DNA from 2 places in the Vibrio azureus genome. Region 1 is predicted to be linked to the other one. Evidence: riboswitches for the same ligand, from Rfam matches in the RefSeq annotation. Region 1 holds a riboswitch; the other holds the start of a gene.
What was found. A riboswitch is a leader RNA that binds a small molecule or an ion and turns the genes downstream of it on or off. The one in region 1 is predicted to bind lysine.

Region 1 (7,708 bases):
AAACCACGTAGCATCTGGGCTTGCTCAGTGCTTGAGTTTGTATTTTCTGGGAAAGTGCGACGTACATAGTGACCCATTGCAATATAGTCCGCGTCAAGCACTTCATCAGCAAATTCTAAGAAAGCTTTAAACTTGATTTCTTTGTTACAAAGAATATCAGGGTTAGGTGTACGACCTGCTTTGTATTCTTCTAGGAAGTACTCGAAGACGTTGTCCCAATATTCAGCAGCAAAATTGATGGTGTGTAGATGAATGCCCAGTTTGTCACATACTGCTTGAGCATCAGCAAGATCTTCTGCTGCTGTACAATATTCTTCATTGTCATCTTCTTCCCAGTTCTTCATGAACAGGCCTTCAACTTGGTAACCCTGTTGTTGTAGAAGATACGCGGAAACAGAGGAATCAACGCCGCCGGACATGCCGACAATGACTTTCTTTTGGCTGTTATCAGACATTACTAAACACCACTTTGATAAACGGGATGAAGATTCTAGCAGAGTCTGCATCCCGGTGACAGATCCGAGATTAAAATCAGTGTCTAGTAAACAACGACTGATTTATCATAATTAATTGCTTTGAGTATGTATCGTAAAGCACGACGATTTATAGAAGCAGTATAATTTATAGAAACAATATGGTTTACTGAAACGATATAGCTCATAGAACCGACAAGCTTTACAAAAACGATATGTGTGCCTGAGAGCTACGATCGTTTTGATGAACATGGCATCTTGAGATGACTTGACTATATATATGGTATGATTGTTAAAAAACAAGTGGAACTCAGCAAAATGACTCAAGAAAACCAATTTCTTCAAGAAAGTGAACTCCTTGAAATAATAGAAAATCAACTTGAAGATGGTAACCCTATTAAAGTGAAAGAAACGTTAATGCGTTTAATGATGACGGGCACATCACGCGAAGATGCCGTGGCCATGATGGCGTGTGCAATGTCTATTGAAGTGTTTGATATAATGAAAAATGCGGGGCAATTTGATCTAAAACGTTATACGGTTCACCTCAATCAATTGCCTGACTTAAGTTTTATGGAAGGTGAATAAAATTATATAAATAAAATAACACCTCGCAAACGTTTGCTATAATGGTCGTTATTGCTGCTATTATGCAAGCGTTATAGAATCGGCCTTTATTTTTTCCCTTACTCAGACAAACAATATGAAATTTCCTGGACAACGCAAATCAAAGCATTATTTTCCTGTTCATGCGCGTGACCCGCTCGTAACACAAGCACAAGAAAGCAAGAAAATGACACGTACTCATGTCATCGGTATTGATCAAACCTTGGTTGATATTGAAGCGAAGGTAACAACGGATATCATTGAAAAGTATGGTTTGAGTAAAGGTCATTCGCTTGTTATTGATGACATAAAAGCAGAAGCGTTATATCAGCAATTGAAAGACGAGAACCTGATTACTAATGAATATGCAGGCGGTACCATTGGTAATACCTTACACAATTACTCGGTGCTTGCTGATGATCGTTCAACCTTGCTTGGAGTAATGAGCCAAGATATCAAGATCGGTAGCTATGGGTACCGTTATTTATGTAATACATCCAGTCGAATGGACTTGAATCACTTACAAGGTGTCGATGGTGCAATCGGTCGATGCTTTGCTTTGATTACAGAAGATGGTGAACGGACTTTTGCAATCAGTGAAGGTCAAATGAACCAACTTGTTGCAGACAATATTCCTGAGCATATTTTTGCTAATGCATCAGCCCTAGTATTAACCGCTTACTTAGTTCGTTGTAAAGCAGGTGATCCAATGCCTGAAGCGACTATGAGGGCGATTAGCTACGCCAAAAAATATGATGTGCCTGTTGTATTAACGTTGGGCACTAAGTTTGTTATTCAGGATGATCCTGAGTTTTGGCAAGACTTTATTAGAGAACATGTTTCTGTTGTTGCCATGAATGAAGATGAAGCGGAAGCATTGACGGGTGAATCTGATCCACTTGCAGCGTCTGATAAAGCGCTTGATTGGACAGACTTAGTTTTATGTACCGCAGGTCCAGTGGGGCTATTTATGGCCGGGTATACTGAAGATAGCACAAAACGTGAGACGTCGTTGCCACTGTTGCCAGGCTCTATCGCGGAGTTTAACCGTTACGAATTCAGTCGCCCAGCCAAACAAGAGTCATGCGCGAGTGCAATAAAAGTTTATTCGCATATCGCACCATACATGGGGGGGCCTGAAAAAATAAAAAATACTAACGGGGCGGGTGATGCGGCTCTTTCTGCTGTTCTTCATGATATGGCGGCAAATAAATATCATAAAGAAAATGTTCCGAACTCGAGTAAACATACTAACGAATATTTGACATATTCTTCTTTCTCGCAAGTTTGTAAATATGCAAACCGTGCAAGTTATGAAGTACTTGTTCAGCATTCACCTCGTCTTTCTCGCGGGTTGCCTGAGAGAGAAGATAGCCTTGAGGAAGCATATTGGGAACGTTAATTATATGTTTTAATTAATGAAAACAGTTAAATAAAATGACGCGATTAATGCGTCATTTTTATTTCTATAAAGATATAATAAAAAAGGACCAATGTGAGGTCCTTTTATAAATAAACAGTTTATATTCGATTAGATTAAGAAATCTTCTAGAGCTTTACCCGCATCAAGTTGTTCTTGAATAGCTGAAGGAGTACGACCTTGACCTGTCCAAGTTTTTTCTTCGCCAGTTGTATCTACATATTTGTATTTTGCTGGGCGAGGAGCACGCTTTGACTTCGCTTTAGTTTTCGTTTCACCAGCCAGTGCACTAATAAGAGCAGCAACATCGATACCGTCTTGAGCAATTTGCTCTGCAATAGCAGCTAGTTTAGCTTCTTGAGCTGCTAGTGCTTCTTGTTCTGCTTGCTCAGTTTCTTGACGCTCTTGAACAACGATTGTTAATTTATCTAGTGCTTCTTCTAATTGTTCTAGTGTCAATTCACGAGAGAATGCACGAAGACTACGGATATTTAGAAGAGTTTTAGTCAGTTCAGACATAACGATTCCTATTTATAGATTTAAGGGGTTCACACCTTTGACCTTATCGAAATGATATAGTCGGTGTAAATCCGGATTTCAAAGATTAAGTTCTTATATTTAACTTTATCTTTCTCATATGTGCAAATACTAATTTAAGATTTTTTTTAAATTTATCGCATTTTTATGCTTTGAGCCAATATTATTTAGGTTATTTGTCGTTATTAAACATTCTAGATAACTATCTTATTCACAAATCTTGCTTCGTTTAGTGTCATCTATTACCAAGAATGAACTTAAGTCATATTTTTTTACAATAATGGTAGTGTTGGATTTCATAACTCAGTTGTTATTTTTTGGTATGCAATAAATACTTTGTTACATCTTAGAAAGTAGTAGTGATGTTTCATAATTGACAATAAGAAATATCCAAAAATATTCAAACCTAAATTCTGATCACATTTGTTTGGTGAATGATTTAATTGTTATTCATTTAATTTGGCGTAATGTGTTGCAATGCAAGGTTTGTTGAGTACAATGAGCAGTACCTGATGCAAAAGTGCAAAATAATTGTTGAAAGATTGTATGCTTTCAAGTTAATTGTTCGCTTTTGCCGTAGAGGTGCAGTCTCGAAGAGTCGCTATTATTGGGGTGATGCCAATGAATAATAGTAAAAGGCGAGGCTGCCGAAGTAGGTGACTCATCAAAATCACTTGCTGGGGTTGTCTCCGAAAGGAACAACACTGCCATAGTATATAAACATTAAACTATGGAGCGCTACTGTAGGGTTGGGTTGAAGTGTTCGCTTCCCTGTCGCTAAGTTCAACATAAATGTGTTTTGTGAAACCACATTTTGTCTGCAGTAGATCTCTAGCCAAACTTTGGTTTTTGAAGATCATGAATTTATTAGATTTTGCACATTCTCCACTCTCATTGTTACCGCCAATCGTTGCGTTGACCTTAGCTATTTTTACTCGCCGCGTCTTGGTTTCTCTTGGCGTAGGTATTGTACTCGGCGCCTTCTTACTAAATAACGGGTCTATTGATGACTCCTTTAGGTATGTTCGTGCTCAAGTTTCCTCTGTTTTCATTGAAGACGGTGGTATTAATACTTGGAACATGAGTATCGTTGGTTTCCTTATTATTCTTGGAATGACAACGGCATTGCTTACTCTCTCTGGAGGCACTCGAGCTTTTGCTGAGTGGGCCCAAGCTCGAGTCAAAAGTAAGCGTGGGGCTAAACTCTTGGCCGCTTTCCTTGGTGTATTTATTTTTGTTGATGATTATTTCAATAGTCTTGCTGTTGGTGCGATTTCACGCCCTGTTACTGATCGCTTTTATGTATCTCGTTCCAAGCTTGCTTATATCCTCGATTCTACAGCAGCACCAATGTGTGTCATCATGCCTGCTTCAAGTTGGGGGGCGTACATCATCACTATCATCGGTGGCATCTTAGTTTCACATGGTGTGACTGAGTACTCTGCACTCGGTGCTTATGTTCGTCTTATTCCTATGAACTTTTACGCTGTGTTCGCGTTACTTATGGTATTTGCTGTGATTTGGTTTGGCTTAGATGTCGGGCAGATGCGCAGTAAAGAAATCGAGGCTTCTCAAGGTCGTGGCTTTGAAAGCGACGATGCGACAGACATGAAAGAAGCTCATCAACTCGATGAAGAGCTTGATATCCGCGAAAGTGAAAAAGGCAAAATATCAGATCTTGTGATGCCGATTGTTGTGCTCATCGTAGCAACGATAACTTCGATGGTATTTACTGGCTCAGAAGCATTAGCTGATCAAGGTAAAGCTTTTGACCTATTGGGCGCTTTTGAAAATACAGATGTAGGTACTTCTCTGATTTATGGTAGTACGTTAGGTCTGGTTGTTGCGTTATTTACCGTATTTAGACAGGGCCTAGCGAAATCTGAAATAACTCGAACACTTTGGATTGGCGCTAAATCTATGTTTGGCGCGATCTTGATTCTTGTCTTTGCATGGACAATCGGTTCTGTAATTGGTGACATGAAAACAGGTTCTTACCTTTCCAGCATGACGCAAGGAAACATTAACCCACACTGGTTGCCAGTTATTTTATTCTTGTTATCGGGCTTAATGGCATTTTCTACTGGCACATCTTGGGGTACGTTCGGGATTATGTTACCAATTGCTGGAGACATGGCAGCAGCAACGGATATTGCATTAATGTTACCAATGCTTAGTTCTGTTCTTGCGGGTGCAGTATTTGGTGACCATTGTTCTCCAATTTCTGATACCACGATTCTTTCTTCTACAGGTGCAAGGTGTAATCATATCGATCACGTTGCTACTCAATTGCCTTACGCATTGTCGGTTGCTGTTGTTGCTTGTATCGGCTTCATTGTACTGGGTATGACGGCATCCATCGCATTGTCTTTTGCTGCTGCTTCTTTGACTTTTGTTTTAGTATGTGTCGCTATGTCTTGGTTTTCTAAAGCAAAGATGGAATCTTGTATTAATAAGTAATTATTTATCAAATATAAGTAATGACGTATAACGGGATGTTTTATAAAGGGAGACGCAGGTCTTCCTTTTTTTATACAAAGATATCAATTTTTCTTAAATAAAGGGTTGAAAAAAATAAATGGCTTAGTTAATGTGTTTTAACAGAGCAACATTATTGAGCCTAAAAAAGTATGCGTAATCTAATCACAACCATTCATCACCACCATCACCCAATCTAGTCTTTCGGGAGATGTACGCATACCCGGGAGGCAGGATACTCCCGGAGATGAAATTAAAAGTTAGATAAATTTCAACCCTCGGGAGGCCAATACCTCCCGAGGGTTTTTTAATATCGTTACTTTATAAAACGCTTAACTTTTAACATATTGCACAGGGAAATGTCATGCAAACACAACGTTTAAGAATTGCTATTCAGAAAAAAGGTCGCCTTAGTAAAGAGAGCCAAGCACTATTAAAAAAGTGTGGTGTTAAGTTTAATCTTTTAGGTGAACGCTTGGTGGTTCATTCTGAAAATATGCCTATAGATCTGCTTTTGGTTCGTGATGACGACATCCCTGGCTTGATTATGGATGGTGTTGTTGATTTAGGCTTTATTGGGGAAAATGAATTGGAAGAAGTTCGTCTAGATCGCAAAGCGCTAGGGGAACCGTATGAGTTTGTTCAACTTCGTCGTCTTGATTTTGGTGGTTGTCGTTTGTCTATTGCTATTAATAAAGACGAAGAGTACAACGGCCCTCAAGATCTAGCGGGCAAACGTATCGCTACGACATATCCACAACTGCTAAAAGCTTATATGGATCAAGCTGGTGTTCCTTTTTCTACATGTATGCTAACTGGTTCTGTGGAAGTGGCTCCTCGTGCTGGCTTGGCTGATGCCATCGCTGACTTGGTTTCTACTGGTGCAACGCTGGAGGCGAACGGTCTTAAAGAAGCTGAAATTATCTTCAAATCAAAAGCGACACTGATTCAACGCACAGGTGAGTTCGACGCAGACAAAGTGGCACTGATTGAAAAGCTTCTCACTCGAATACAAGGAGTGCAGCAAGCAAAAGAATCAAAATACATTATGTTACATGCTCCTGCAGATAAATTAGAGCAAATCAAAATGCTATTACCGGGAGCAGAAGATCCCACTGTATTACCACTTTCAGCTGATAAACAAAAAGTCGCGGTTCATTTGGTCAGTACTGAAAACTTGTTCTGGGAAACCATGGAACAGCTAAAGGAACTGGGTGCGAGCTCAATTCTCGTACTACCGATTGAAAAAATGATGGAGTAACAGCAATGAGAACAGTCGTATGGCAATCGCTAAGTGAAACGCAACAGGATTCGATTATAGAGCGTCCTGCAATCGCAGAAGGTGCGAACATCACTGCTGCGGTTTCTGAAGTAATCGCGAAAGTTCGTAAAGAAGGTGATGCTGCATTATTGGAACTGACTGAAAAGTTTGACCGTGTGAAACCGGAATCCATTCGTGTATCAGCACAAGAAATCGATGAAGCGTCAGCGCGACTTTCTGAAAAAATGAAGAACGCACTGGAGCAAGCGTATGAAAACATCACTAAGTTTCACAAAGCGCAAAAATCACAGCCAATCAAAGTAGAAACTCAACCGGGTGTACTTTGTGAACAGGTAACGCGCCCAATTCAAAAAGTGGGTTTGTACATTCCCGGCGGCAGTGCGCCATTGCCATCGACTGTTTTGATGCTTGGGGTTCCTGCAAAAATTGCAGGCTGTCGTAAAGTGGTGCTTTGTTCTCCACCACCAATTGCTGACGAGATTCTTTATGTCGCGAAACTGTGTGGTATTGATGAAGTTTACAACGTTGGTGGTGGTCAAGCCGTCGCTGCGATGGCTTATGGCACAGAGACAGTATCCAAAGTCGATAAGATCTTTGGCCCGGGCAACGCCTATGTGACAGAAGCAAAACGTCAGGTGAGCAATGATTTCCGTGGTGCTGCGATTGATATGCCAGCAGGTCCATCAGAAGTGTTAGTGATTGCTGATGAAACCGCAGACCCAGATTTCATTGCTGCCGATCTTCTAAGCCAAGCGGAGCACGGCCCTGACTCTCAAGTGGTTCTTGTGACATCTTCACCTGTGATTGCGGATCAAGTGACGGATGCGGTTCAACGCCAACTTAAAGAACTGTCGCGTGCGGATATTGCCGAGCAAGCATTGGCTTCAAGCTTGATTATTATCGCCGAATCTC
Region 2 (7,708 bases), 1.0 Mb from region 1:
CATTGCAGCAGCAGAGAGAAAACATAAAGTGTGGTAGACCGACATAGTGCTCTCTAATTGTAACATTTTATGATTCAGATTCTCGGATGATGCTGACTAAATAGCAAACACTTTTTTTGAGTTATTTTATTGCACGAAAATACGAGTAATGGGTATTGCTTTTCTATTTAGACGTCTAGACTCCTTTAATTTGTATGATAGGATGGAAAGATAACCAAAGGAATGAGGCTGTACTGTGGGAATGAAGATAAGACAACAAATTGAAGCTCAATTAAAACAGCGTATTTTGCTGATCGATGGTGGCATGGGTACCATGATTCAGGACTACAAACTGGAAGAGCAAGACTATCGAGGAGAGCGCTTTGCGAATTGGCATTGTGATCTAAAAGGCAACAACGATTTGCTGGTGCTCACTCAGCCTCAATTGATTAAGGAAATTCACAGCGCTTACTTAGAAGCAGGCGCTGATATTCTTGAAACCAACACCTTTAACGCGACGACGATTGCGATGGCTGACTATGAGATGGAAAGCCTGAGTGAGGAAATCAACTTTGCCGCTGCAAAGCTTGCTCGTGAAGCCGCTGATGAGTGGACGGCAAAAACGCCAGGGCGTCCACGTTATGTTGCGGGTGTGCTTGGTCCAACAAACCGTACTTGTTCTATTTCCCCAGATGTAAACGATCCGGGTTATCGTAATGTGTCTTTCGATGAACTTGTTGAAGCGTATTCTGAGTCCACTCGAGCGCTTATTAAAGGTGGCTCTGATCTTATTCTGATCGAGACCATCTTCGATACGCTTAACGCGAAAGCTTGTGCCTTTGCGGTTGATAGCGTCTTCGAAGAATTAGGCATAGAGTTGCCCGTAATGATCTCCGGTACCATTACCGATGCTTCTGGGCGTACCCTATCAGGTCAAACAACGGAAGCCTTCTATAACTCTCTTCGTCATGTTAATCCAATTTCATTTGGTTTGAACTGTGCGCTTGGTCCTGATGAACTACGCCCGTACGTTGAAGAGCTTTCTCGTATTTCTGAATCGTTTGTTTCTACCCATCCAAATGCGGGTTTACCGAATGCGTTTGGTGAGTATGACCTTTCGCCACAAGATATGGCGGAACACGTTAAAGAGTGGGCGGAGAGCGGTTTCCTCAACCTAATTGGTGGTTGTTGTGGTACCACGCCAGAGCATATTCGCCATATGGCAATGGCAGTTGAAGGCGTGAAACCTCGAGATTTGCCTGAGCTTACGGTTGCGTGTCGTTTATCCGGTCTTGAGCCTCTTACGATTGAAAAAGAGACGCTGTTCATCAATGTGGGTGAACGTACTAACGTTACCGGCTCTGCTCGATTTAAACGCCTGATCAAAGAAGAGCTCTATGACGAAGCTTTAGAAGTTGCTCGCCAGCAAGTTGAGAACGGTGCTCAGATCATCGATATCAACATGGATGAAGGCATGTTGGATGCAGAAGCGTGTATGGTTCGCTTTCTAAATCTATGCGCCTCTGAGCCTGAGATCTCCAAAGTGCCTATCATGGTCGACTCTTCTAAGTGGGAGGTCATCGAGGCGGGCCTGAAGTGTATTCAGGGTAAGGGCATTGTGAATTCCATCTCTTTGAAAGAGGGTAAAGAGAAGTTTGTAGAACAAGCCAGACTTATTCGTCGTTATGGCGCAGCTGTGATTGTCATGGCATTTGATGAAGTTGGTCAGGCAGAAACACGTAAGCGTAAGTTAGAAATCTGTACTAACGCTTATCGTATTTTGGTTGATGAAGTCGGTTTCCCACCAGAAGATATCATCTTTGACCCGAACATCTTTGCTGTTGCGACGGGTATCGAAGAGCATAATAACTATGCCGTAGATTTCATCGAAGCGGTTGCCGACATTAAGCGCGACTTACCTCACGCGATGATCTCTGGTGGTGTGTCTAACGTTTCCTTCTCATTCCGCGGTAATAACTACGTTCGTGAAGCGATTCACGCTGTGTTCTTATACCACTGTTTTAAAAATGGTATGGATATGGGTATCGTGAACGCGGGTCAGTTGGAAATTTATGATAACGTTCCTGATAAACTGCGTGAGGCGGTAGAAGATGTGGTTCTTAACCGTCGTGATGATTCGACTGAGCGGCTACTTGATATTGCAGCAGAATACGCAGGTAAAGGCGTTGGTAAAGAAGAAGATGCTTCTGCACTAGAGTGGCGAACTTGGGCGGTAGAAAAACGTCTAGAGCATGCGCTGGTTAAAGGCATTACGGAGTTCATTGTCGAAGATACCGAAGAAGCTCGCCTTAATGCCTCTAAGCCACTTGAAGTCATTGAAGGTCCATTGATGGATGGCATGAACGTAGTGGGTGACTTATTTGGTGAAGGTAAGATGTTCCTTCCTCAGGTAGTGAAATCTGCGCGTGTTATGAAGCAAGCGGTAGCGCACTTAGAGCCATTTATTAATAAAGAGAAGCAAGCGGGTTCTTCCAACGGCAAGATCTTACTGGTTACGGTAAAAGGTGACGTGCACGATATCGGTAAGAACATTGTTGGCGTGGTTCTGCAATGTAACAACTACGAGATCATCGATCTTGGCGTAATGGTGCCATGTGAGAAGATCCTCAAGGTAGCCAAAGAAGAAAACGTCGACATCATTGGTCTTTCTGGTTTGATCACTCCATCTCTCGATGAAATGGTGCATGTAGCCAAAGAAATGGAGCGTCTTGATTTCGATCTTCCGCTTCTGATTGGTGGTGCGACTACATCAAAAGCGCATACGGCGGTTAAGATTGAGCAGAACTACAAAAACCCAGTGGTATACGTCAATAACGCTTCTCGTGCAGTTGGTGTATGTACATCACTGTTATCAGACGAGCTTCGTCCTAGCTTTGTCGAAAAATTGGATGCGGATTATGAACGCGTGCGTGATCAGCATAAGCGTAAGAAGCCTCGCACCAAGCCTGTCACCTTAGAAGCCGCACGAGCCAACAAAGTTGCGATTGATTGGGATGCGTATACGCCTCCTGCTCCTGTGAAGCCCGGTATCCATATCTTTGATGACTTTGAAGTGTCTACTTTGCGTAAATACATCGACTGGACACCTTTCTTTATGACCTGGTCACTAGTGGGTAAGTACCCAACAATCTTTGAGCATGAAGAAGTGGGGGAAGAAGCTCAGCGTCTGTACAAAGATGCCAACGATCTGCTGGATCGTGTTGAACGTGAAGGGTTGCTCAAAGCACGTGGTATGTGTGGTCTGTTCCCTGCAGCAAGCGTGGGCGATGATATCGAAGTTTATACCGACGAATCACGCACAGAAGTTGCAAAAGTATTGCTTAATTTACGTCAACAAACTGAGAAACCGAAAGGCTTTAATTACTGTTTGTCTGATTATGTTGCTCCAAAAGAGTCAGGCAAGCACGATTGGATTGGTGCTTTTGCTGTGACTGGTGGCATTGGTGAACGAGAACTTGCTGATGAGTACAAGGCTCAAGGTGATGATTATAATGCCATCATGATCCAAGCAGTAGCGGACCGTCTGGCAGAAGCATTTGCTGAGTATCTGCATGAGCGTGTGCGTAAAGAAATTTGGGGCTACGCTACGGATGAAGACCTATCGAATGAAGACCTGATTCGTGAGAAATATCAAGGCATTCGACCAGCTCCGGGCTATCCAGCATGTCCTGAGCATACTGAAAAGGGGCCGCTTTGGGAGTTAATGAATGTTGAAGAAAACATTGGTATGTCACTGACATCGAGCTATGCGATGTACCCAGGTGCATCGGTATCGGGTTGGTACTTCTCGCATCCAGAATCTCGTTACTTTGCGATCGCGCAGATCCAAGAGGATCAGCTACAAAGTTATGCTGATCGTAAAGGTTGGAATAGGATCGAAGCAGAGAAGTGGTTGGGGCCAAATATTAACGGTTAACCGGATCATATTGAAATAACAAGGGCTGCTATATGCAGCCCTTGTTTATTAGTGAATGAAAGTATTTTTATTACTCAAATAATTCAGTGTGCAGTTTTTGGATAGCTTGGCGAGATACGGACTCGTGAACCAGAAAGCACAGGTTATGTGGACTTGCTCCGTAACAGATCATACGTAGATTAAAGTCTTCTAATGTACCAAATACTTGCTTTGCATAGCCTTTGCTTTCACTCATGTTGTTGCCAATCAGAGCAACGAGGCATAGATCGTGTTCCACTTCTACTTTACACAACGCTTCAAGCTCTTTACGCGCCGCTTGTGGTAATTGAGGTGCACCACCAGACGTGTCTGTTTGATCAAGCGTGAGTGATACACTGATTTCAGATGTGGTGATCAGATCAACAGAGATTTTGTGCTTCGCTAGGATCTCAAATACTTTGGCTAAGAAGCCGTACGCGTGGAACATGTTAGCACTGCGTAATGTCACCATGGTTTGGTTGCAACGCAGAGCAAGTGCTCGGAATAAAGGTGAGCTTTCTACTTGGTGGCGGATCCATGTGCCGCCTTTTTCCGGCTCTTTAGACGAACCGACAAATACTGGGATGTCGTGACGAAGAGCAGGAACCAGTGTTGAAGGGTGCAGGATTTTTGCACCGAAGTTTGCCATCTCTGAGGCTTCGCTAAAGCTGATCTCTGGGATTGGCGCTGCTTTTGAGGCGATACGTGGATCTGTGGTGTAAATGCCCGGAACGTCGGTCCAAATCTCTAGACCTGCTGCTTTTACACCTTCTGCAATGAGTGCTGCACTATAGTCACTGCCGCCACGACCAAGAGTCGTCGTGTTGCCTTCTTCATCTGAACCAATAAAGCCTTGGGTGATAACGACGTATTCTTGACAAAGGGGCACCAATTTTTCTTGTGCTAGTTGTGAAATGATCTCGACACTAGGTTCAGCACGCCCAAAGTTGCCATCGGTTTTAAGTACGTCGCGAATATCAAAACGAATCGTATTTACGCCACGTTCGCGCATTAACTGCGCAAGAATGTGAGTCGACATTAATTCTCCACAAGCGACCAAATGATCGGTCAGTTTGGTGCTTGCTTGGATTGAAGCCGCTTCTGCTAAACTCGTGACAGTATCAAGAATTGAATACACTTCTGCTGCGGCTTCGGTCGAGTCTTCAAGTTGTGACAGAATCGATTCGTGAATACCTGCGAGTTTCTGTAGAACTCCCGCTCGATGCTCTTGGTCTTGAACACCATTTGCTAGTTCAACTAATAGGTTCGTGACACCGGAGCAAGCGCTGCTGATGACAAGGCGAGTATTTGGGTTGTTTTCTATGATAGTGGAGCAACGGCTCATTGCCTCAAAGTTGGCTACACTGGTTCCACCGAATTTTGCTACGTTAAATGCGCTCACTGCGTTCTCCCACGACTTCCTGAATAATAACAACAATTAATGAGTTGCCCAATACATCCAATGTTTGGTGAGGAAAGGAACAGAGCCAAGAGAGAAGTAATTAAGATAACTTTTTGATATTTACTCTCAGAAGCTCTTCATCAGGCTGCGCTGATGACAATTGATGGGATTCAACCCAAGTCAACCGACAAGTCAAATCCTGCAAATTTGACTCACCTCGGCACTACTCCCCATGAGTGCTTGGTATAGGAATTGCGGTTCCACCAATCACCTGCCTGGGTAGTGCTCCTCTTCTGCATGAAGCTTTTTTATTGAACGGCTTTATCGGGATAATGTCAACCTATATTCTAGAGAAAATGATTGAGTATGAGATGCTACGGACGGTGAGATACGGATTTTTATCAATACCAATGTACTTCTGGGTCATCCTGCAGTGCAGAGCATCTTGAGTTTAATTGAGTATATACTTACTCTCGAATGGTCATGGATGGCATGACTTATCCAATAAAAAGTCTGTCCGATTTATGATCGACAGCAAGTAAGGAGCTAGTATGACAATTTACAGTTTTATCCCCCCTCACCGGACATTGATGGGACCTGGGCCATCAGATATTTCCCCTCCGGTTCTACAAGCATTAGGTCGTCAGACGATCGGACATCTCGACCCTTTATTTATTTCTATGATGAATGAAGTCAAACAGTTACTTAAATATGCTTTCCAAACAGAAAACGAATTTACCATTGCGGTTTCTGCACCTGGCAGTGCGGGTATGGAAGCGTGCTTTGTTAATCTTATCGAACCTGGCGACAAGGTAATTGTGTGTCGAAATGGCGTGTTCGGCGACCGCATGCGAGAAAATGTAATGCGAGCGGGTGGGGAGGCCATCTTAGTTGATGACCCTTGGGGAGCACCTGTTTGTCTAGAAAAAGTGGAGCAAGCACTGCAGAAAAATCCGGATGCCAAATTGCTCGCGTTTGTTCACGCAGAAACTTCAACCGGTGCGCTGAGTGATGCTCAGGCACTTGGCCAACTTGCAAAAAAATACAATGTATTGTCGATTGTTGATGCAGTAACGTCTTTAGCAGGGGTGCCTTTAAAAGTAGATGAATGGCAGCTAGATGCGGTTTACTCCGGTAGCCAAAAGTGCTTATCTTGCGTACCAGGGCTATCTCCTTTGACATTTTCACCAGCTGCGATTGATAAGATAAAGGCTCGAAAAACCCCTGTGCAGAGTTGGTTCTTAGACCAAAGTTTGGTGCTCGGTTATTGGGCTGGGGAAGGAAAGCGTAGCTATCATCATACAGCACCAGTGAACAGTCTTTATGCGCTACATGAAGCATTATTACTTCTAAAGCAAGAGGGGTTGGAATCTTCTTGGCAACGTCATCGGCAGATGCATGAAAAGCTAAAAGCAGGCTTATTGAAATTGGGCTTTGATTTTGTGGTCGATGAAGCCTATCGCTTGCCTCAGCTCAACGCGGTTTATGTGCCTGAAGGTATTGATGAAGCTAAAGTACGTGAGCACCTTCTTAATGTTTACAACTTAGAGATAGGCGCTGGTCTTGGAATATTGGCGGGTAAGGCTTGGCGTATCGGGTTAATGGGCTATGGTGCTCGTGCTGAAAACATAGCACTGTGTCTAAAAGCTTTAGAGGAATCATTATACCCAAGTGACCTCAAGATTAAGTAAGAAAGCGAAGGTTGAGGCCTTCGCTTTACATGCCATCTATTCTGCCTTAATCACTTCTTGAAAGAAATCGGAGGCTCGCTGAGATGGTGGTTGGTATTGGATATCACTGAAATTCATTTGAGGAAATAAGAAGCTTGCTTCCGTCCGAATTTGCTCAGCTTTACTCGATTCTCCCAAACCTTGATAAGCCAAAATGAGGTTGTTATATAGCATTGGACGAGGTTTATCTTTGATCATGTTGAGTGACCAATCAATGTAAGGTTGAATAAAGCGAGGCTCTTGTTCTTGTAATCCCACATTGAGCAAACTGCTGTAAACGTCCCAGTCAAAACGATCCTTCCATACCACGGGATTTGTCACCTGATTTAAGATATCCGGATCGGTAGGTTGAGTGGTTTCAAACTTGGTCAACACATAATTCGTATGCAAAGCACTGAGCATATAGAACGTTAAAGTGAGTGGTAGAACGAGGCTACATACTCGAAGTAAGCTCTTGGTAATACGGCTAAAAGGTGCTTGACGATACTGAGAAGAACGTTGATCAACCCAGTAAAGCAGAATAATAAAAATCAACCAATGTACGAGTGAATGGTAGAACGGGTACTCGAGTTGAGAATGGATTATTATCGGGATAAATAGAGCGAGCAGTGCCAAACGTGTTCCTCGCTTCGCTTGATAGAT

Region 2: another riboswitch for lysine. It lies ahead of lysC (lysine-sensitive aspartokinase 3); the one in region 1 lies ahead of BS333_RS07765 (Na+/H+ antiporter NhaC family protein).

Annotation. Positions count from the first base shown of each region.
Region 1 is NZ_CP018616.1:1,700,046-1,707,753, reverse strand. It holds gene mnmA (tRNA 2-thiouridine(34) synthase MnmA) at 1-455, opposite strand, end outside; gene BS333_RS07780 (hypothetical protein) at 792-1,061, shown strand; gene BS333_RS07775 (inosine/guanosine kinase) at 1,177-2,481, shown strand; gene BS333_RS07770 (H-NS family histone-like protein) at 2,611-3,018, opposite strand; lysine riboswitch at 3,606-3,785, shown strand; gene BS333_RS07765 (Na+/H+ antiporter NhaC family protein) at 3,895-5,496, shown strand; His leader region at 5,690-5,826, shown strand; gene hisG (ATP phosphoribosyltransferase) at 5,879-6,775, shown strand; gene hisD (histidinol dehydrogenase) at 6,781-7,708, shown strand, end outside.
Region 2 is NZ_CP018616.1:2,718,707-2,726,414, reverse strand. It holds gene BS333_RS12385 (cation:proton antiporter) at 1-45, opposite strand, end outside; gene metH (methionine synthase) at 236-3,916, shown strand; gene lysC (lysine-sensitive aspartokinase 3) at 3,987-5,336, opposite strand; lysine riboswitch at 5,459-5,637, opposite strand; gene BS333_RS12365 (pyridoxal-phosphate-dependent aminotransferase family protein) at 5,888-7,027, shown strand; gene BS333_RS12360 (PglL family O-oligosaccharyltransferase) at 7,064-7,708, opposite strand, start outside.